One region of the Sutcliffiella cohnii genome, then DNA from elsewhere that is predicted to be linked to it. Evidence: riboswitches for the same ligand, from Rfam matches in the RefSeq annotation. Region 1 holds a riboswitch; each other region holds the start of a gene.
The links. A riboswitch is a leader RNA that binds a small molecule or an ion and turns the genes downstream of it on or off. The one in region 1 is predicted to bind thiamine pyrophosphate.

Region 1 (5,352 bases):
CATTCCCCAAATGGTTCCTTAAAAATAAAACCGACGATAAACACACAAACTAGACCGAAAAAAAGATGAATCCCAAACGATACTGCAAGCCTTTTCCTCTTCTGTATATTTCTCGTTAACCTTTCAGCTAAAAACGTAACAGGCATACCGTACAGTAAAATAAACGGTGTCCCATACATGAGAAATACCCCATACATTCCCCAAAAGATAGATGAGTCACCACCCCAAACTACTAAAAATAACGGGACTAGTAAGCTTGTTAAAATAAACGCAATTATCTTCCTTAATATCACCAAAATCCCTCATCCCCAAAAAAGTAAAGAGACGACAAAATCTCTCTTACTATAAATTCCATACGGCTTAAAAAAATCCTTTTTATGTAAGAAATATGTTGAACCTTGTCGATTTGGTTCCATCATAAAAGACCGACTGCTTCTGTTGTAGTCGGTCTTTTTTTCTGTAGCACAACCATTACTTAAGGGACTTTTTTAACTCGTTTAAAACATAATTTTCTCGTTTCACCCAGCTGTTCTGCTCTACTTCATTTATTATTTTGTTATTTTGTACAATCGCTTCGTTTATGGAGACCCATTTAGGTGTAAATTGCAGGGCTGCTTCATAATCATCTAGCTTTAGAGCATATTGTTCCTTATCTGTTAAATCTCGATAATGGAGTTCAGTAATTTTTGGATCATTTTCGATTCTTGTTAAGTATTTTTGAAAAGCTGTTAAGTAATTTTCGATCCTTGTTAAGTATTTTTGAAAAGTTGTTAAGTATTTTTCGACTCCTGTTAAGTATTTCTGAAAAGCTGTTAAGTAATTTTCGATTCCTGTTAAGTATTTCTGAAAAGCTGTTAAGTAATTTTCGATTCCTGTTAAGTATTTCTAAAAAGTTATGATGTTCATATTCATCCCGGCGTTTTTCTACTCCATTTCCTAACTTTTTTCCTACTAACTCTCCAACACTTCTATTCTTTCTGCTTGTACATTAATTAGTTCCTTCTCCAAGTCACTCTTTTGCTCTAAGAGGATTTTCAAAACTCTAGATACGTCTATTTTCGTTTTTTCTGTTTGGTCGTAACAGTCATTAATTTTTCCGTGTACAATCCAATCAACAATGATGCCGTCAAAGAAGTAGTCTGCAAATGTTAATAATCCACCTGTCTCGAAATTCGCATCAAAATGACTTTCAATATCTAACAACTCCTCTTGAAACTGGCGTAAACGGCTTTGAGCTTGATGTATGTAACGTTTTGCCTCATCAAACCGACTATGTTTCATTGCGGTAGAAATGATCCCTCCACCGAACATATCAAATGTGGACCAATTTTTTGCCGAATTTAATTCATTCAACGCTCTATTTAATGCCAAAACAGTGCTATTACCCGCATCTATTGCCTCTTCATATTCTTTTAAACTAGCAGTTATCGTTGCTTCTCGATCAGCAAGTGTATATAGTCTTTCGCTCCATATGGAATGTTTGTCATGAATTAAGCGCTCTTTTTCTTGAATAATTTTTTCATACTCTATATCGGCATACGCAACATCGAGGTGCTTATCCTTATATTCTTCTAACTCTCGCTCCATATCGGAAATTGTTTCTAACGCTTCAGTGTACTTTAACTTCGCAGCTAATACTTCTTGCTGCTCTTTATCTAACTTTTCAAGCTTTCTACCGATTATTGTGTAAAAAATATTTGATAAGGAGAAGCTTTCTAATCGAGTAACATCTTCCTTTTCTTTCAACAATTGCTTTTCTAATTTATTTTTCTTAGATTCTTCTGCCTGTAAGGATGCATGTAACCGTTCGATATGCTCCTCATATTTTACTTTTTTACGCATTTTTTCTTTTGATACTATTAACTTTTCATTTAAGTCTGTGAACAAATTGTTTCCCCCTTAATACTTCTATACTAATAGTACGAAATATTAAGTATAGAAGTTTCATTACGTTAAAACGAAAAAAAGAGTAACGAAGCATCGTTACTCTAGTATATCTTAGTTATTCTCCCGGCCACATTTGGTTGTTGTACGCCATGTCCCAGAACATATATTCAAATCGTGTTGTGTTTAAAAAGATTTTCTCTAATTCTAGTAGCTCAGTGTCCGATTTTCCTTCTGCTAATTCATCCATTAAATCAATACACCACGTTGCAAGCTGACCAAATTCCTCTGAGCTGTACATACGAACCCATTCACCATACAACTCATGATCCGTTGCACCAGGAATTTGACTTAACTCTTTCCCAATTTCCCAATAGCTCCACGCACAAGGCAAAAGGGCTGCTACGAGTTCCGCCAACGTCCCGTTTTGTCCTTTATGTAACATATAATGTGTATAAGCTAAAGTGATAGGAGACGGCTCCGCATTTTCTAACTCTTCAGGAGATATACCAAACTGAGCTGCATAACTACGGTGAAGATCCATTTCTTCATGTAGCGTTCCGTGCAATAGCGCTGCAAATTTCTCCATCGTTTTCACATCTGTTGCTTTTAATGCCCCAATACTGAACAATTTAGCATAGTCAATTAAATACACATAATCTTGGACCATATAAAATCTGAATTTCTCTTTATCTAGTGTCCCGTTCCCCATTTCCACCACAAATGGATGGGAATGATTTTGTCTCCAAATTGGCTCTAACTTCTCTTTTAATCTCTCAGTAAATTTCATTTGTATCCTCTCCTTTTTAAAAATAAAAAACCACTCTCTAAAAGAAAGTGGTTATAGTTGAAAGAGACATACCTGTCCTATATACTCCACTTCCCTTCGCTAGCATTACCTAGAGCAGGTTAAAGGGTTAAGACAGATTGTCTCTCTCAGCTAAAAAAGCACCCCTAGTGTTTTTACACTATTTAACTACATCTTGATGTTAACAAACATTCTGAACATTTACAAGCCGTACCACTTTCATAAACTAGTTTCTATGTGTGGCCTTTAAGAAAGTTAACAACATTAGTGAATTTTAAATACTCATAAATTATGATACTATAAAAATATGTTAACTTTGATTAAATTTCAGTTTACTTATAGAAGTGATCGGAGGTAATTATGTACAGATTGCGCGGACATCATTTATTTTGCCTACTTGGCTATCGAGGGATGGGGTATTCAAAAGAGTATGTGGAGAATATGACGAAATTGCATCAAACGCTTCGAAACGATCCTGAAACATGGATTCAAATCGTAAAAGGACCAGATCAATTGTGTGAAAAATATCCTAACACCGGTGAATATCATTGTAAAGACAAAACCATATATGAGCGGGATGCCGCTATTTTAGAAAAGATGGATTTAAAAATTGGGCAAATGCTAAAATGGAAAGACATTGAATTTCGAATTCGTCAGCATGTAGTGCCAACTGATATACAAACCGTTTGTGAGTCTTGTTCATGGAGAACATATGGTGTGTGTGAGGAAGGTGTACAGGAAATGTTGGATGGGAAAGGATTGAGAAAAGTAGAGTAATTGGAAAACAGTTCTTACTCTCTTAGCAAGAACTGTTCCCCCCCTTCCTATACTACTCATTGATTAATTGTGGATATACTTTTACAAAATACTCTTCTAATAGCTGTTCTAGTTTACCATCTTGAGAGTAATATTCTCGATCAGCTATTTCAATGACCTGATAAAAACTGTCCTCGACCATTTCCCCTGCTTCTAGAGCTTTAAAAAACTGCCACATCTCGTAGCCATACTTTTTCATAATAACTGCACATTCATTGGCACCTATTTTTACTAAAACGTAAATTAAATCGTTTAAATAATCGGATACACCTACTTCTTCAATATCCCCCTGCATCCAATTGAAGAAACTTTCATGCCCTCCGCTTTCTAGCTCTGAATAGTACTGAAAGACGATAAATAATTCGTTGAGCATTTTACTTTCTGTTGGATAATCATTACTACTTATTATTTGTATTACTGCATTCCATATGTCGTCTTTACTCATCTTTTCTAGTTTTGTCATTGTCCTATCTTCTTTCTTTAGTTAGTTTACTTTTTTATTTTTCGACAAAATGTTTGAAAAACCTCTATATCACTTGTGATTTTTTGATAAATATTTAAAGCTTGTTTGCAATTAAAATAAACGAGCTTGTCCAAGTTCCATATTCACGCTGACTTTACATAGTTTTATGCTTAAAAAATCGGAGGGTATGCACCACTTTGACCAAGCATATGCATCACTTCCCGTTTCCTATGCACCAACACTACCTTTATGCTGACTTTTCGGTAGCTTATGCACCACAACCGGTGAGGGTATGCACTACTTTGACCTAACCTATGCACCACTTCCCGTTTCCTACGCACCAGCACTACCTTTATGCTGACTTTTCGGTAGCTTATGCACCACAACCGGTGAGGATATGCACTACTTTGACCTAACCTATGCATCACTTCCCGTTTCCTATGCACCAGCACTACCTTTATGCTGACTTTTCGGTAGCTTATGCACCACAACCGGTGAGGGTATGCACCACTTCTCGTTTCCTATGTACAATTACTCTTATGCCATAAAAGAAGGTCCCCGAAGTCAGTTTTAACTGATTTGGGGACCGCCACTATTCATTAATTTGTTGTTGAACTTGTTGAATTTTCTGTTGAGCTTTTTCAAGTTCTTTTTGAGCAAAGTGACACGCCTCTGCTTCTGGACTATTAGAGCTAACTTGCTTTAAATGATGATGCGCTTGATGGATTATGTCTTGTGCTTCTTGTAGAGTGCTTTTAAAATTCATACGGTTCATCCCTTCAGGTCATTATTCCCATTTAACTTGTGCAAATCTATGCCGGAATACACTTATGATACGAATATATTTTTTAATTAAAAGACTCTGCCATTTTAACGAGCTGCTTTTTACTAAGTTCTGATGGAGTAACTTTTGAGAAATATGTGATTTCGTAATAGAGATCTCCATCCTGCCATGAAAGGATTCTTTTCATTGTGTCTTTCGGAATAAACACTGCTTCTATGTTATTGTGTATGACAACTTTCCTTTGCTTTATTTCATTAGAATATGTAATGGGGATGTTTGTAATTCGATACTCAATTACATTCTTATCTTTTATTTAAAAGTCTCACTCTTAGTTGATGATCGGTTGCCCCAGATTCTAGCATGCTCATTTCTTCAAATGGAACTTTAGTAGGAATTTTTACATCTAAGGGAAAGTTAGAACGTTCGATTTTTTTCATAACTTCTGATGTATTATAATCATACATCTTGCTTCTCATGACCGACCAATTAACTGCTAGAGAAAGAAATGCAAACATAAAAAGAAATATTACAATGAATTCTTTCCTATTCATTCTATCACCAACCTATTAGACTAATAATAAGTTTGACGCTGAAAAA
Region 2 (5,352 bases), 170 kb from region 1:
TGCATCTCCTAATCGGGAAACAGAAGGAATGTTAGATGGTAGTGATGCAGTGGCGGATTGGCCAATTTTAAATGCGTTAATTAATGGAGTGAATGGTGCTAGTTGGGTTTCTGTACACCATGGTGGTGGAGTAGGTATGGGGTATTCTCTTCATGCAGGGATGGTTATTGTCGCAGATGGTACAGATGATGCAGCGAAACGATTAGAGCGTGTTTTAACTTCTGACCCAGGAATGGGAGTCGTACGACATGTCGATGCAGGGTACTCAAAAGCGGTAGAGGTTGCTAAAGAACGTGGCGTTCATATTCCGATGTTGAAGGAGGATGTATAATGCTAGATTCTCTATTAATAAATTGTAGTCAGTTGTTAACGATGGATCACGGTCACGATCATCAAGTGCACGGGGAGGAAATGAGTAAGCTTCCCCTAATAGAAAATGGAGCGATTGGATGGAAAGATGGAGTCATTCAATTTGTTGGTACGACAGCAGAGGCTCTAAATTTGAAGAGTAAAAAAGTGATAGATTGTAGTGGAAAGCTAGTATCTCCAGGACTAGTTGACCCCCATACACATTTAGTTTTTGGAGGTTCAAGGGAACACGAAATGTCTTTAAAACAGCAAGGAGTACCATATTTAGAAATCTTACAGCAAGGTGGAGGAATTCTTTCAACTGTAGAAGCAACACGCAAAGCTAGTTTTGAGAATTTACTAGAAAAAGCTAGTTTTCATCTAGAAAGACTGATTAGTTATGGAATTACAACGGTAGAGGCAAAGAGTGGATACGGTTTAGATCTAGATACAGAGTTAAAGCAGCTACAAGTTGCGAAACAATTAGCGGAGGAATATGAAATAGACATCCCGAGAACATTTCTAGGGGCACATGCTATTCCAAACGAATATAAAGGAAAGTCAGAGGAGTTTTTACAGTTAATGAAACAAATGTTTCAGAAGCTAAAAGAAGAAGATTTAGCAGAATTTGTTGATATATTTTGTGAGGAAGCTGTATTCAACGTAGAGCAGTCAGCCCGATACTTAGCTTCTGCAAAAGAAGCTGGATTCAAATTGAAAATACATGCAGATGAAATTGTCTCTTTAGGAGGTACAGAGTTAGCAATCGAACTTGGAGCAATTTCAGCAGATCATTTAATTGCTGCATCTGATAGAGCTGTTAAAGAGTTAGGTAATTCTGAAGTAATAGCTGTCTTACTTCCTGGTACGACATTTTATTTAAATAAAGAAGGTTACGCTCGCGGAAGGGAAATGATTGATAACGGTACCGCGGTTGCACTAGCGACAGATTTTAATCCGGGTAGCTCTCCTACCGAAAACATTCAACTAATTATGAACTTAGCAATGCTAAAGTTAAAGCTCACGCCAGAAGAAATTTGGAATGCTGTCACGATTAATTCTGCACATGCTATTAATCGTGGGAGTAGTGCAGGCGCATTAAAAGTAGGACGTAAAGCAAATGTAGTTGTATGGAATGCGCCAAACTATTTATATGTTCCTTATCATTACGGGGTAAACCACACGAATACAGTTTATTTAAACGGAGAAGAAGTAGCGAAAGGTGGGGCCTATGTTGGATAAGGAAACGTTTATTCAAAAAGCTGGCAGTCCACTGTTTACAGATCGCTACTACAAAAAAGCAGCTTCTCTGTTACAGGAGTGGAATGGCATAGAGGAGATAAAAGGAACAGCCGTTATTGGTGTTCCTTTATCCAAGCCATCTATTAGTCATTCTGGGGCATGCTTCACTCCTGCTACTGTAAGAAAACTTTTTCACAACTATTCAACATATGCAGTAGAGACTAGAGAAGACCTGCAATCTAGTAAACTTACCGATTGTGGAGATGTGCTCATGCATGCAACAGATATAAAAGAAAGCTATCGCCGCATTGAACAAAGTATAGAGAAGCTAATTAGGGAAAATCCGTCCCTACACCCTATTTTTATAGGTGGGGATCATTCTATTACTTATTCGCTAGTAAAAGGAATGAGTAACGCAAAGGCCGGTACAATTGGTGTTATTCAATTTGATGCACATCATGACTTAAGAAATACGGAAGATGGTGGGCCAACTAATGGTACACCATTCAATAGGTTACTTTCGGATGAAGTCCTTCAAGGTGCCCACCTAGTACAAGTGGGGATTCGAAACTACTCTAATAGCGAATATTATCATCAATTTGCTCTTGAGAAAGGTATTCGTATTTCTACGATGAAAGATGTTCAAGAAAAAGGGATATTGTGTGTTATAGAAGAATCGCTGGAATATTTACAAGGCAAAGTGGATCATATTTACATCTCAGTTGACATGGATGTACTCGACCAAGCATACGCTCCAGGTTGTCCAGCATTAGGTCCCGGAGGCATGACTTCTCGTGAATTGTTAGAAGCTGTATATAAGGTAGCTCAACACGATAAAGTGTGTGGAATAGATATTGTAGAAATAGATCCAACAATCGATTTTCGGGATATGACGAGTCGTGTAGCGGTTCACGTTATGCTAGAGTATTTACGAGGAATCGATATTTCATAGTGTTCCAATTAAAATTTTCCCCTTTTGTTAAAATTATGTTACAATATTGATTGGAAAAGTAAATGAAAGTCCACTAGAGGTGCCGATAAGGCTGAGAGAGGTGAACACCTTAACTCTTGGAACCTGATCTAGTTTATACTAGCGTAGGGAAGTGGTTGTTATTTTATTCTAACCGTTTCTAAATGTTCCTTTAATCTAGCCTTCTAGTGGATACATGAAAGGGAGAGACAGATGGAAAGAGAACGTTTAGTCACAATGGTAGAAATATCTATGATGGCAGCACTTGCAGTTATTTTAAGCTATGTGAAATTTGGTGCGCTTTGGGCGTACGGTGGATCTATATCTTTAATTATGGTTCCAATCTTTGTTATTGCTTTTAGACGAGGTTGGAAAGCGGGGGTTGTAACCGGACTATTAGTAGGGGTTATTAATTGGTTAACAGGAGGTTATGTTGTTCATCCTGCGCAACTTATTCTAGATTACCCATTACCATTTGCACTGTTAGGATTCGCCGCTATTTTTGCCGTAAAAGGAGTAACTATTCGTACAATTGTAGTTGGTATGATATTTGGAACCGCATTACGTTTAATAAGTCATTTCCTTTCAGGAGTAATTTGGTTCGGTGAATATGCTCCAGATGGAATACCGGTTGTATTATATTCTATTATTTATAACTTGTCTTATTTAGTTCCAGAAATGCTTATTACAATAGCGATACTAGTAATTATATATAAATTTTATCCGAAGTTTTTTAAAGCAAACGCTTAAAACTTATAAAGCTGCTTCTATGCGAGGAAGCAGCTTTTTATTTTACTATTAATACATTAATATTACATTTCCCATAATTTATACAACGCTTGTGTACCGCTATTTTCTTCTCCTTTATTGGCAAGCTCTTCATACATATCGATAGCTAAAGAAAGCCCAGGCAGTTTTAACCCCATTGCTTCAGCCTCAGCTAAGGCAATCCCCATATCTTTAATAAAATGCTTCACATAAAAACCGGGTTCAAAATCACCTGCAAGTATTCTAGGTGCTAACTTACTAAGGGAAAAACTATTTGCAGCACCAGTCGTTATCGTTTCTAACACTTTCACAGGATCTAGCCCAGAGCTCTTTGCATATGCAAGTGATTCACATACTCCGATCATATTTGTGGCAATCGCAATTTGATTGCACATTTTCGTATGTTGTCCTGAGCCAGCCTCACCTTGTAATACGATATTTTTACCCATTCTTTCGAACAGAGGTAGGCATGTTTTATATGCATCTTTATCACCACCTACCATAATGGTAAGGCGAGCTTCTTTAGCACCAACGTCTCCACCTGATACAGGTGCATCTAAACTATAAATCCCTTTTTCTTTTGCTGCTGCATAAATCTTTTTTGCTAATGAAGGCGTTGATGTTGTCATATCAATGACGAAAGAACCTTGCTTTGCATTTTCTAATATTCCATCTTTTCCGAAATAAACTTCTTCAACATCTTTTGGGTAACCAACGATTGTAATCGTATATTTCGCATCAGCTACAGCTTCAGCTGGGGTAGAACACCATTTTGCTCCAGAGCTTATTAAATTTTCTGCTTTTTCTTTTGTTCTTGTGTACACGTTAACATGATAGCCAGCTCTTAATAAATGGCCAGCCATACTATTCCCCATTACCCCAGTACCTACGAAAGCAACAGTTTCTCTATTGTTCATGAACATTTCCCCCTTGTTATGTATACGTCATTACCATATATTTTATAGTAAAATATAAAAAATCCAAAGTATTTATTTCTGTAAATGAACAGGTGATATGCAAAAAAAAGACATGAATCTACATATTGATGAAAAAGTTTAGAAAAAATTCGGAATATATTGTATAATTAAAACCAAATTAAATATATTAATATATAAAATGATTAGGGGGGGAAGTTATGGGATATTACCATTCTCCTGTTCAATCTGAAATAGACCAATCTGATCCAGATAGTAATAACATAAGCTTATTTTTAGTAATTGACCAATTGGGAAAGATAAAATATTGCTCAACTTCTAGTGAGACATTATTAAACATGGACAATTCTAAATTAATTGGAAAACCTATTAGAGAACACATTCATCAAGAAGATCTATATTTAGTTGAAAATTTAGTTGAACAACCTACCAATTCTGCTTCTTTTTTAGTAAGGTTAAAAACTGCAGATGGATTTTTGTGTGGAAAAGCAAATATAGTTTCTGTTGGTTCCTCAGCTAACATAAATGAAAGAGAGTGGCTGTTCACTTTTTCACAAGTACCAGGTTGGTCACCTACTAATAATAAATTATATAGAGAAAAAGGGTATACTCGCTATGAGAGTAATGCATTGGGAGATAAACCACTGATTGAAAATTATGCTCATGACCTTATTGAAAAATTACCGAACGGTGTTTTAATTATTGTTGATGGTAAAGTGGAGTATATAAATTGGACTGGATGCCAACTATTAGGTATACATAATCGAATGCAAATTATCGAAAAAGATGTTTACCGGTTTATTGATCCAAAGTTTCATGATATTGTAGAGCATCGGCTAACTTCAGTTGCGCGTGGCAAAAATGTTGGTTTAATGGAACAACAATGGATTAGGGCTGATGGAAGTTTAATTGATTTTGACGTGATGTCGACACCGACGATGTTCCGTGGTAAAATAGCTTCATTTGTCGTATTAGTAAATATTGCACACCGAAAAAATTTTCAAAATATCCTCCAAAAAAGTCGAGAGAGGTTCCGAACATTAATACAAAATACGATTGATACAATTGGTATCATTTGTGAAGAAAAAT
Region 3 (5,352 bases), 990 kb from region 1:
TAGAACGTTGGCCAGTTCAAGCGAAAGTAAAGCAGTAGGAGATTACGAGAATGAAAAAAAATTTAAAGCTAACAGATATATTAGTAACGATATTAATTTCCATCGTTTTTGGGATTGTATATAAAATTTGGGGTCCAGTGAGTGGGGTTATGAGCTCATTTGGACTACATATTGATGAGTTAGTATACGGTATGTGGTTCATTGCTGCTGCTGTTGCGTATTTAATTATTCGAAAAGCCGGTGTTGCATTTTTAGCAGAAGTGGCAGCGGCATCTGGTGAACTATTAATGGGGTCAGAATACGGTGTAATCGTACTAGTATACGGAATCGTACAAGGATTATTTGCAGAAGCAGTGTTTGCCTCCTTTCGCTATAAACGATTTGATCTATTAGTCGTTTCTCTTGCTGGAGCTAGTTCAGCGGTAGGGTCACTTTTATTAGATTTGTTCCGAGGATATTTATTAGATTTAGTATGGTGGAGTGTGACATTAAAAGTATTTTTCCGCATTGTAGGCGGCATTTTCTTCACCGGCTTTGTTGCGTATGCATTAGTGAAAGCATTAGAAAAAACAGGGGTAACGAAACTATTAAGACCAGCTAGTAAAGAAGATTATGAGTCTTTGAGTAAATAGCAAAAAGAGGGATTTTGAAACGTTTAAATTAAAGCGCATTAAAAGGAGAGAGTCATGACACAAATTAAAGTGGAAAATTTACGTCTAAAATATGCAGGGGATGAAATGCTTTTCCACGATGTCTCTTTTTCTTGTAAACACGGCGAGAAAATTTTGTTCCTCGGTCCTTCAGGGTGTGGGAAATCAACCCTATTACAGGTTATTTCTGGGTTAATACCGACTGTAATGGAAGTACCGATGCGTGCGGATAACATAATAACACCGGAGTCTTGGGGCTATGTGTTCCAAGACCCGGATTCTCAGTTTTGCATGCCTTATGTAGACGAGGAACTTGCATTTGTACTTGAAAATTTAGCGGTACCGAGAGAAAAAATGGACTGTAAAATAAATTACTTACTTAACGAAGTAGGCTTAGAGCTTCCACACCCCCACACGAAAATAAATGAACTGTCTGGTGGAATGAAACAAAGGCTAGCGATTGCTTCTGTGTTAGCAATGGAACCAGATGTTTTATTTTTAGATGAACCAACGGCGCTATTAGACCCAGAAGGAACAAAGGAAGTGTGGGACACAATTAAACGGGTAGGAGAAGAAAAGACAGTCATTATTGTCGAGCATAAATTAAACTATCTGTTAGATTGGGTAGAGCGTGTAGTCGTTTTTGACGATAAAGGAACAATCATAGCGGACGGAGCTACTTTAGAAGTTTTCTCGCAATACAAGGAAAAGTTAAAAGAATATGGCATTTGGTATCCCGGAGTTTGGGAGGAAGTGATTGATCCAACTAATTTAAACCAAAATCCAGAAAAGGGAGAATCGATTATATCTCTACACGATTTTCAGGGTTTTAGAGGAAAAGAGTGTAAAATTTCAGTGGAGGATGTTACGTTCCATAAAGGTCAATGGACAACGATTATCGGAAAAAATGGCGCAGGAAAAAGTACCCTATTAGAGGCGATTCGAAAGCTTTTAAAAACGAATGGTGAGCTTCATTATTTCGGTGAAAATTACGAAGAAGAAGTGACGTTTGTTTTTCAAAACCCTGAATTTCAATTTGTTACGCATTCCGTTGAAGAGGAAATCGGATATACGCTATTGCGAAAAGGTGTATCGGAAGTAGAGAGAAATAATAAAGTAGAAAAACTGCTCGACAATTTTCATTTAACACATGTACGAACAAAACACCCTTTCGAGCTTTCAACTGGACAAAAAAGACGGCTAAGTGTGGCATCAGCGGTTGTACATCGTCCGAGTGTACTCCTTTTAGATGAACCTACATTCGGCCAGGATAGTCGAAATACTTTTTCGATGCTTGAATGGTTACAACAGCTCAAAGAAGAGGGGGTATGTGTTGTGATGGTTACACATGATGAGCATATTGTTGAGCATTTTGCAGATAAAGTGTTAGTAGTGGAGAGTGGAGAAGTAGTAGAAGTAATAGAGAAAGAGAGGTCCGTACACGATGCAATGGTCATTACAAGTTAACGAAACGTGGTTGCATCGAGTGAATCCGAGTTTCAAGTTAATAGCAATTGTCCTCCTCTTTGTAGCAGTCCTCTTCATACATAACATAAATGTATTAGTGAATATGACACTATTTATGTTATTGCTCTATATAACGTCAACGGGACATAGTTGGAAGGTAAAGGTCGTTCTTCTCCTACCATTTACCATTCTATTTTTCTCTTCTGCTGTGACGATGATTTTGTTCGGTAAAGGTGATACAACATGGTTTCAATTAGGAATTGTTCACATAAGTGAAGAAAGCTTTTATCGAGGAGTTCATATTGGATTAAGAGCATTAGTGTTTGCGTTTTTAGGTTTACTATTCGCGCTAACAACGAAGCCGGTTCTTTTATTTTATTCTCTTATGCAGCAATGGAAGCTACCGCCAAAGTATGCTTACAGTTTTCTCGCGTCTATTCGGCTCCTGCCAATTATGGTAGAAGAATTTTTTACTTTACAAAAAGCGTTAAAAGTTAGAGGGATTAAACAGGAAAAAGGTATGAAAGCTATCATACAAAAGGTCACTTTATATAGTATACCTTTATTATCACAAAGCATCAGAAGGGCGCATCGAATCGCAGTGGCGATGGAAGCAAAAAAATTTTCACAACAAAAAAATCGCACCTATTATTATCAAGTAAAGTACTCAAAAAATGACGTAATATTTACAACAGTTTTATTAATGGTATTACTTATCTCTTTTGTTTCAGCTACCTTTTTCCCTTACTTTTCGATAACGGATGTTAGATATTAAGTTCACTTTTATTTTAAAAAATTGGTTAGTATGCTATACTTTATTTACACAATTTAATAAGAACTTTTCACTAGGGGAGTCGAAATGACTGAGATGGAATAAATTGTTTCCAGACCCTTCGAACCTGATCTGGTTAATACCAGCGTAGGGAAGTGGGTAAATATATTGTATAGAAATATACTATTCATTCATACAAACCACTCTTTACGCTTAGGCGAAAAGAGTGGTTTTTTGTTTAGTATTATGCTAGTAAGGATTTGTTCTATGACGTCTTTTAGTAAAGATTGTAGTACTAATATTTAAAACAGAGAGTGGATCGGAGCGGAGGGAACTTGACTCCCTCCCCGCGGAAAGCAAGTTCACGCAGCGAAGAGGAACGGACTATCTCTAAAGGCTCCATAGTTTACAGGTAGATTTTAAGGTAAGTGTCAACGCTATATGCATTACAAAGGAGATTATCAATCTATGAAGCTACATGTTATTACAGATGGAAAGAAAACGAACGAAGAGTTAACAAACATTTTAAGAAGTATCCATCCATATGTAGACAGAATACATATTCGCGAAAAAGAAAAAACGGCAAGAGAGCTAGCACAATTACTGGAACAAATATTAAAAAGTGGAGTTCCTGCAAACAAATTAATCGTAAATGATCGAGTTGATGTTGCACAAGCATTTTCGGTGCGTGGTGTTCAGCTTGCGTTTCATAGTTTAGACGTACAGTTAGTAAAGCAATCTTTTCCTAGGTTAGAAATTGGATGCTCTGTCCATTCGATAGAAGAAGCAGCATATGCAGAAAAAAACGGTGCGGACTTTTTACTATACGGCCATATTTTTACTACATCCTCAAAACTTGGGCAGCAACCACGTGGGATAGATAATCTTAAAGAAATGACTGAGAAAAGTTCTGTTCCAATTATCGGTATTGGTGGAATTACACCAAAGAATTTAAAACAAGTAGCTTCCACCGGAGCCTCCGGTGTTGCAGTGATGAGTGGAATAATGGAGAGCAAAAACCCAGTATTGATGGCAAAAAGGTTTCAAGAAAGTCATAGCAGCTATGTGGAAGGAGGAGAGAAATGAATAACAATTGGGACGCAATCGTTGTTGGTGGTGGAGTGATCGGAAATGCAGCAGCCTACTATTTACAAAAGTCAGGGAGAAACGTCCTTCTTTTAGAAAAAGGAACCGTTGGCCTAGGAGCGTCAAAAGCGGCAGCAGGGATGCTAGGTGCTCAAGTAGAGTTGACGGAAGTTGGACCAATGTTTGAACTAGCAAGGGAAAGTAGAAAAATGTTTCCTAGATTACAAGAAGAGTTAAAAGAGATGTGTGGTATCGATATCGAGCTTGTTAGAGAAGGCATGCTGAAAGTCGCAAAAACAGATGAGGAAAAAGTTCATTTACAATCTGTAATTGAAGCACAACGTTCATTCGGAGAGAATACAAAATGGCTCGACCGTGAGGAAACACTACAAATGGAATCATCATTAAGTGATAGTATCATCGGAGCTATGGACATACCGAATGATGGGCATGTTAACCCTATACAACTTACACAGGCATTTAGCAAAAGTGCGGTCGCCCTCGGTGCAACCGTTAAAGAGTTCGTAGAAGTATATTCGTTCACCGAGTTGAGCGGAAAAATAACAGGTGTTCATACGAATATAGGTGATTTTTATGGGGAAAACATCGTTGTTGCAAATGGAGCTTGGAGTGCCCGTTTATTGAAGGAAGCGAATATAAACCTACCAACCTATCCGGTAAAAGGTGAGTGTATGTCTGTCATTACAGAACGCCCTCTCATTAAAAGTACCATCTTTTCACAACGGTGTTACGTAGTCCCGAAAAGTGGAAACCGTTTAATTATTGGTGCAACTTCTATTCCTAATAGTTTTTCGGAGCATGTTTCAGTTGAGGGAATCTCTTCCTTGATGCAAGCGTCCATAGACATTTTGCCTGATATTCAACGAGCTCAGTTTGAAAGGGCGTGGGCTGGAATACGACCGCAAACGATAGATGAGTTACCGTTTCTTGGAGTGCACCCAACAATAGAAAACGTATTTATCTGCACAGGTCATTATCGGAACGGTATTTTACTATCCCCAATTAGTGGAAAGCTTATTGCGGATATGATGGATGGTCGTACACTACCTTCCTATTTACAGGCGTTTACGTTTGAACGATTGAAAGGAGTGATAACAACATGAAAGTAACGATAAATGGTGAACTAATAGAGTTACCTAATGATATTAGAACAGTAGAAGATTTGCTAGCACATTTTCACCTTGATCAAAAGGTAGTCATTGTAGAAAAGAACCGAGATATTTTACAAAAAGAATCGCATCCATCAGTTACGTTAGCAGAAGGCGATCAATTAGAATTAGTACATTTTGTAGGAGGCGGATGAACATGTTAAAAATTGGACCATATGAATTTGAATCACGTTTATTATTAGGAACT
Region 4 (5,352 bases), 610 kb from region 1:
CTGGATTGCGAATTACAAATATTTGCGTTACCTTTTGATCTGTAATCTCAAAACAGACGGCACTGCTCGGTTCTCGGTCACTACTGATAAAAAGTCCTGGCTGGCCATTGATTAGTGTCATTTGTATGGATAACGACGTATCATCACTGTATTTTTGTAATAAGCCAAATATAAATCGAGCGATTCGTTTACTTGAAACAATCGGAAATATTGCTGCGGTAACTTTGCCGCCACCATCGCTGTATAAAATTGCGTCCTCTTTCAGTAGTTGAAATAGTTCGTCTGTATTTCCAGTCGTTACGGCAGAAACGAATTGATTAATTAGTTTTTCTTCTTCATCCCTACCTACATTATTCTTTTTTTTAGATTCATGAAAATGCAGCTTTTTCTTCGCTCTACTCAATATTTTCCGACAGTTTGCCGCCTCTTTTCCTATGAAACTCTCCATCTCATCATAGGAAAAAGAAAATACCTCTCTTAATACAAATACTGCACGTTCAACCGGGTTAAGTTTTTCTAGTAGTGTTAGGAGCGCGTAGGAGAGTTGGTCATGTTGTTCGATAGAATGCAGCGGATCTTGATCTGTATTTAACGGTTCAGGGAGCCACGGTCCGATATAATGTTCTCTTCTTTTACTCGCGGATTTTAGATGGTCAATCGTTCGATTAGTGGCCATTTTACACAAATACGATTTATAATCTTTAATATTGTTCTTATCAATCTTATGAAAATCTATAAAAATATCATGAACGATATCTTCCGCTTCCGTCATACTTCCTGCCATCTGATAAGATATGGATAAAAGTAGCGGTTTATACTGCGTATATGCTTCCTCCATTTCCATCCTCGCTACACTCCCATTTTTTCATTTAATTCAATAATGCTCATGGCCGCTTGCTTTGCACTAAAAAAAGAACTGTCAACTAACATTCCCTCTGCGCCAACCCAATCTCCGGCAATAAATAACCCTGGAATCTGCTCCATTTCATTTTTTTGTTTTTTCATCATGCTATTAGTTACTGTTATGTTCGGTAGGTAACGTTTTGATATAACATGTTTTTCCCAGCCTGGTTGAACTCGACTAAGAAACTGTTCGAGCTCCTGTTTTAAATCCGTTCTAGGTTCATTAATGCTCAAATATTTCATTACGTGTATGACGGAGTGGCTTTGATTGTCACTTAATGTTGCGACGTTGGAATGATTAGAAAAATAGAGTGGTTGGTCCATGCTCAAGGCGAATGATACTGTAGGATTCGGTGTTTTGTTTAGCACTATATCCAGACATGCTGCCCGGACTGGTATAAGTTCATTGATTGCATCTATTTCATAGCCCTGAAGGAATTTCCTCAACTCATTTGGGCTTGCTGTTGATAAAATATATGGTGTGAAGATTGATTTATTGTTACTTAATTTCACTTCAAACTGTGGAAATTTCCCTTTTATTTGTTGAACGGAGGCTCCCGCTTGAATAATGACACCTAATTTTTCCGCTTTCTCTTTTAACTCCTCTATAATTGACTGCCAACCGTTATGAACATAAATGGCTTTTCCTAATTGCAGCTGCTTAAATGCAACTTCGGCACGAAGCCTATCAGGGTCGTTACAGTAAGAAGATAAACGTATAAGCATGAGAATAAATTTCTGAACACGTTCATCCTTTATATTTTCATGAAGCCATTGGTCAACGGAGATCTCTCGGTTGCTCTTTAATTTTTTTGTTTGTAAAAGTATAAAAAAGCGGAGTAATTCCATTTTCCCTCTCCAACTAAATAAATCACTAGTTAATACAGAGAAAGGGTTGGCGGGAAGGTTATACGGTGAATCATTGTAAAACACCTTTCCCCCGATGGCAGGGCTATTTCCTTTTGGAGAGATGCCTAATTCCGCTAATATTTCTAAACTTTTTCCTTTTGAATATAAGGCATGTGGTCCGAGATTGACATAACTACCATCCATCACTTCTGTTTTTGCCCGACCACCTATTGTTTTAGTTTTTTCGATTAATGTAACGGATAATCCTGCACGTGCTAAATAAATAGAAGCAGTAAGTCCAGCAATCCCTCCACCAATTACAACACAATTTCTTTCTGTATTCTTCATTGTTATCATCCTCCTATTTTACAAACAAGACGATTAACTGATTTATTTTGTGACAGATTTGAGATTAATTTTCTTTTTTTGTTTACTACTTATTTCTATAGTAACAATTAAAAACATAGCATCACGATACATTTTAGTAAAAATTAACTATTTTTCCAATTGTATATTGAATAATGTCTAAATTCATGTAGTATATGGAATAGGATATCCACTAGGGGAGCCAATAGGCTGAGACGTCGCTTTACGCGTCGGACCCTTTGAACCTGATCTGGTTTATACCAGCGGAGGAAAGTGGTGCATCGAGTACGTTTCGTATGCTCATGCTTCTCTTTTCCATGGAAGAGGAGCTTTTTTATGTTGTAAAAAGAGCTCATGCGTACCCCCTTTCGCATTGTCTTCCATGGGTGAATGTGGGTGTTCTTCTTATATTAATTTGGAGGAGGAATACTACATGACATTTTCAAAACAGTTAAGACAGGAAGCAGACCCAATCTTTGAAGCAATTTTTGAACATCCTTTTGTAAAAGGAATTGGAGAAGGAAATGTACCGAAAGAAGCACTCATTCATTACGTACAACAAGATTATGAATACTTAACGACATTTTGCCGTATTTATGGTCTTGCGGTTTCTAAATGTACAGACAGAGAAGATATGACGTTTTTCCAGGAGCAAATAGGGTTTGTCTTAAATGCAGAAATACATCCGCACAATAACTTTTGTAAGGTTGCAGGTGTTCGGTACGAGGATTTACAAAAAGCTCCACTTGCTCCAACCGCCCATCATTACACACGCCATATGATGGAGGCTGCTACAAACGGTACACTTGGCGAAACACTTGCTGCACTAGCACCTTGTCCCTGGACGTATTGGGAAATTGGTAGAAAGCTGATAAAGGAAGTAAAACCGACACCAACTCACCCTTTCTACGAATGGATTACATTTTATGGTGACAAGGAAGTTAGCACCATCACACAAACATTTATGGATAAAATAGATGCTTGTGCGGCCAAAGCTAGTGAATACGAAAAAAAACGCATGCGTGACCACTTTATTACGAGCACACAGTTAGAGCATCAATTTTGGACAATGGCATATACACAAGAAACATGGCCTGTGCCAATTAAATCTATTCAAGTTATATAGATCATCTTTGTAGATATTAAAAAAGCGTTTTGGATTAATATCCACAACGCTTTTTTAAAATTGATTTAAGAAGCTTATGTAACTATATACCTAACCCATATCTTTATATCTCATTAACTCAGCTTCTTCTTTATATGAAGATGATGCTCTGACGGTTTCATATTATGGGCATACTTTATTACTTCTATCACAAATTACTAGCTCCTATACTTCGTGTCCTAGAAGCCATTCTAACCGTTTCATTTTAAGAGAGTCTGGACTGTTCCGTAACAGTTGATTTCTAATAAAAATTGCAATTGGATTTTCGAGTTGCATCATTCTTCCCATTGCTCTAGAACCTTTTACGACTTTAGCAGTTCGGCCGTATCTTATTTCTTCATACTGTTTTAATGCTTTCTCAACTTCATTCGGGTAATCGTCAAGACAGCGAGAGAGCACTAATGCATCTTCCATCGCTTGCGCCCCACCTTGTCCTAAATTTGGTAGCATCGGATGGGCAGCATCACCGAGCAGTGTAATCTTTCCGTTACTCCACGTGTTCATCGGTTTTCTATCAAAAATTTCATGAACAATTATATTCGATTCTTCTGTTGCTTCGATCATGTTAGTAACTGGCTCCCACCAGCCGCTAAAATGATCTAAAGCGATTTTCTTTGGATGAGGGGAATTAATAATAGTGCCACTTTCACTATTTATAGCTGCAAACCAAAAGATTCTTCCTTTTCCTAAATGGGAGAACCCGAACCTTTTTCCATGGCCCCATGCTTCGAAACCTCCACCTAGTTCCATAGGGAAACGTGCATCCTCATAGACAGAAATTCCTCTAATAGCTGTAAAACCAGAATAACGTAAAGGGCTTGGACCAATTACCCTTTTTCTAACTTCGGAGTGTATCCCATCAGCACCAATGACTAAATTATCTTTAACTACTTCGCCATCTTCAAAGCCTACACTTACTTTTGAATCACGCTGTTCTATATGTACTAATCTTTTTTTAAGATTCACTGTATTCTCATATAATGCCGCATGTAATACTTTTTGTAAGCTGGGACGGTATATTAAATAGCTATAACTCCCATATCTCTGTGCCTGTTCATGAACAGGTACATTCACTAGTGGTTTTCCGTCCCATGTTCTAATTTCGGCCTTTTTAACCGGGGCACCCTTTTTTCTGATCTCAAGTGCTAGTCCTAATTTTCCCAACACTTTTAAGGCATTCGCAGACAATACAATCCCTGCACCAACATCCTTGAGTTCTGTAGCTTTATCGTAAACAGAAACGTTCCATCCTTTCTGTTGTAAAGCAATAGCCGTACAAAGGCCACCTATACCAGCACCAATTACAGTCGCAGACTTTTCATTATGTGATTTCTCCAAACTGACCACCTCTTTGCTTCTTTCCCATAACTTCACTAAGTTTCCTTTAAGTTAAAAAGGTGCGAAATGTTCTATTTGCGCACCTTTTTGATGATTCTCTTCGAATTAAAATTTGTTTCTCAATTCACGTTCGTTCACTTCTTCGTTACGAATCATTTGTTCTAGTTTTTCAATTAATCTATCGTTTACTTCAGGCGTTTTTCTAAAAAATGCTTTTGTCTTTTGCTTTTTTAAAACGGACAACATGTATTTCTTTTCTTCAAACGTAAACATTTTCCCTCTCCCAACGTCTTAGTTTCTACAACATTTACATGGGGATTTACTTTATTTTAACATGTTATTATTTGTCCATTGAATAGTTAATTATCAAAAAAAAACCAGACCCTATACTAAGTATAGGACTGGCTTTACGAATATTAATTGGAAACTGATAGTTCGATTCTGTAAAGTTTATCATCATTTGGTTGAGGAGCTCCTCGGCCGTCCGTATTGTTACTAATAAAATAAAGATAATTACCTTCAATCAATACATCACGGATTCTCCCGAGACTTGTTATTATTTCCTGTTTTTCCCCTGTTTCGAGGTTAAATTGCAATAAGGCAGTACCTCTAAGAGCACCAACGTATAAATTTCCATCTTCATAATCCATTCCAGAAGGTGCCCAAGTTTCCTCAACTCCTGAAGTAAATAACGGCGGAACTAATCCTTCTTTTTGTTCATTTCCTTCAAT

Region 2: it holds a riboswitch for thiamine pyrophosphate, as region 1 does, so the genes downstream of both, thiT (energy-coupled thiamine transporter ThiT) here and tenA (thiaminase II) in region 1, are expected to answer to the same signal.
Region 3: it holds a riboswitch for thiamine pyrophosphate, as region 1 does, so the genes downstream of both, tenI (thiazole tautomerase TenI) here and tenA (thiaminase II) in region 1, are expected to answer to the same signal.
Region 4: it holds a riboswitch for thiamine pyrophosphate, as region 1 does, so the genes downstream of both, tenA (thiaminase II) here and tenA (thiaminase II) in region 1, are expected to answer to the same signal.

The regions. Positions count from the first base shown of each region.
Region 1 covers NZ_CP018866.1:1,751,567-1,756,918, reverse strand. The annotation lists gene BC6307_RS08660 (hypothetical protein) at 1-293, opposite strand, end outside; gene BC6307_RS08655 (hypothetical protein) at 952-1,887, opposite strand; gene tenA (thiaminase II) at 2,003-2,674, opposite strand; TPP riboswitch at 2,749-2,850, opposite strand; gene BC6307_RS08645 (DUF1284 domain-containing protein) at 3,053-3,469, shown strand; gene BC6307_RS08640 (DMP19 family protein) at 3,522-3,971, opposite strand; gene BC6307_RS25020 (hypothetical protein) at 4,564-4,737, opposite strand; gene BC6307_RS25715 (DUF4367 domain-containing protein) at 4,820-5,038, opposite strand; gene BC6307_RS08630 (hypothetical protein) at 5,058-5,306, opposite strand.
Region 2 covers NZ_CP018866.1:1,918,858-1,924,209, forward strand. The annotation lists gene hutU (urocanate hydratase) at 1-331, shown strand, start outside; gene hutI (imidazolonepropionase) at 331-1,590, shown strand; gene hutG (formimidoylglutamase) at 1,580-2,542, shown strand; TPP riboswitch at 2,608-2,709, shown strand; gene thiT (energy-coupled thiamine transporter ThiT) at 2,774-3,310, shown strand; gene BC6307_RS09490 (NAD(P)-dependent oxidoreductase) at 3,373-4,245, opposite strand; gene BC6307_RS09495 (ATP-binding protein) at 4,464-5,352, shown strand, end outside.
Region 3 covers NZ_CP018866.1:763,215-768,566, forward strand. The annotation lists gene tenA (thiaminase II) at 1-38, shown strand, start outside; gene BC6307_RS03675 (ECF transporter S component) at 51-632, shown strand; gene BC6307_RS03680 (ABC transporter ATP-binding protein) at 687-2,117, shown strand; gene BC6307_RS03685 (energy-coupling factor transporter transmembrane component T family protein) at 2,095-2,892, shown strand; TPP riboswitch at 2,955-3,060, shown strand; gene tenI (thiazole tautomerase TenI) at 3,358-3,975, shown strand; gene thiO (glycine oxidase ThiO) at 3,972-5,099, shown strand; gene thiS (sulfur carrier protein ThiS) at 5,096-5,299, shown strand; gene BC6307_RS03705 (thiazole synthase) at 5,302-5,352, shown strand, end outside.
Region 4 covers NZ_CP018866.1:1,143,074-1,148,425, reverse strand. The annotation lists gene BC6307_RS05585 (RNA polymerase sigma-70 factor) at 1-844, opposite strand, end outside; gene BC6307_RS05580 (phytoene desaturase family protein) at 850-2,100, opposite strand; TPP riboswitch at 2,304-2,407, shown strand; gene tenA (thiaminase II) at 2,552-3,244, shown strand; gene BC6307_RS05570 (FAD-dependent monooxygenase) at 3,449-4,630, opposite strand; gene BC6307_RS24725 (hypothetical protein) at 4,727-4,894, opposite strand; gene BC6307_RS05565 (PQQ-dependent sugar dehydrogenase) at 5,038-5,352, opposite strand, start outside.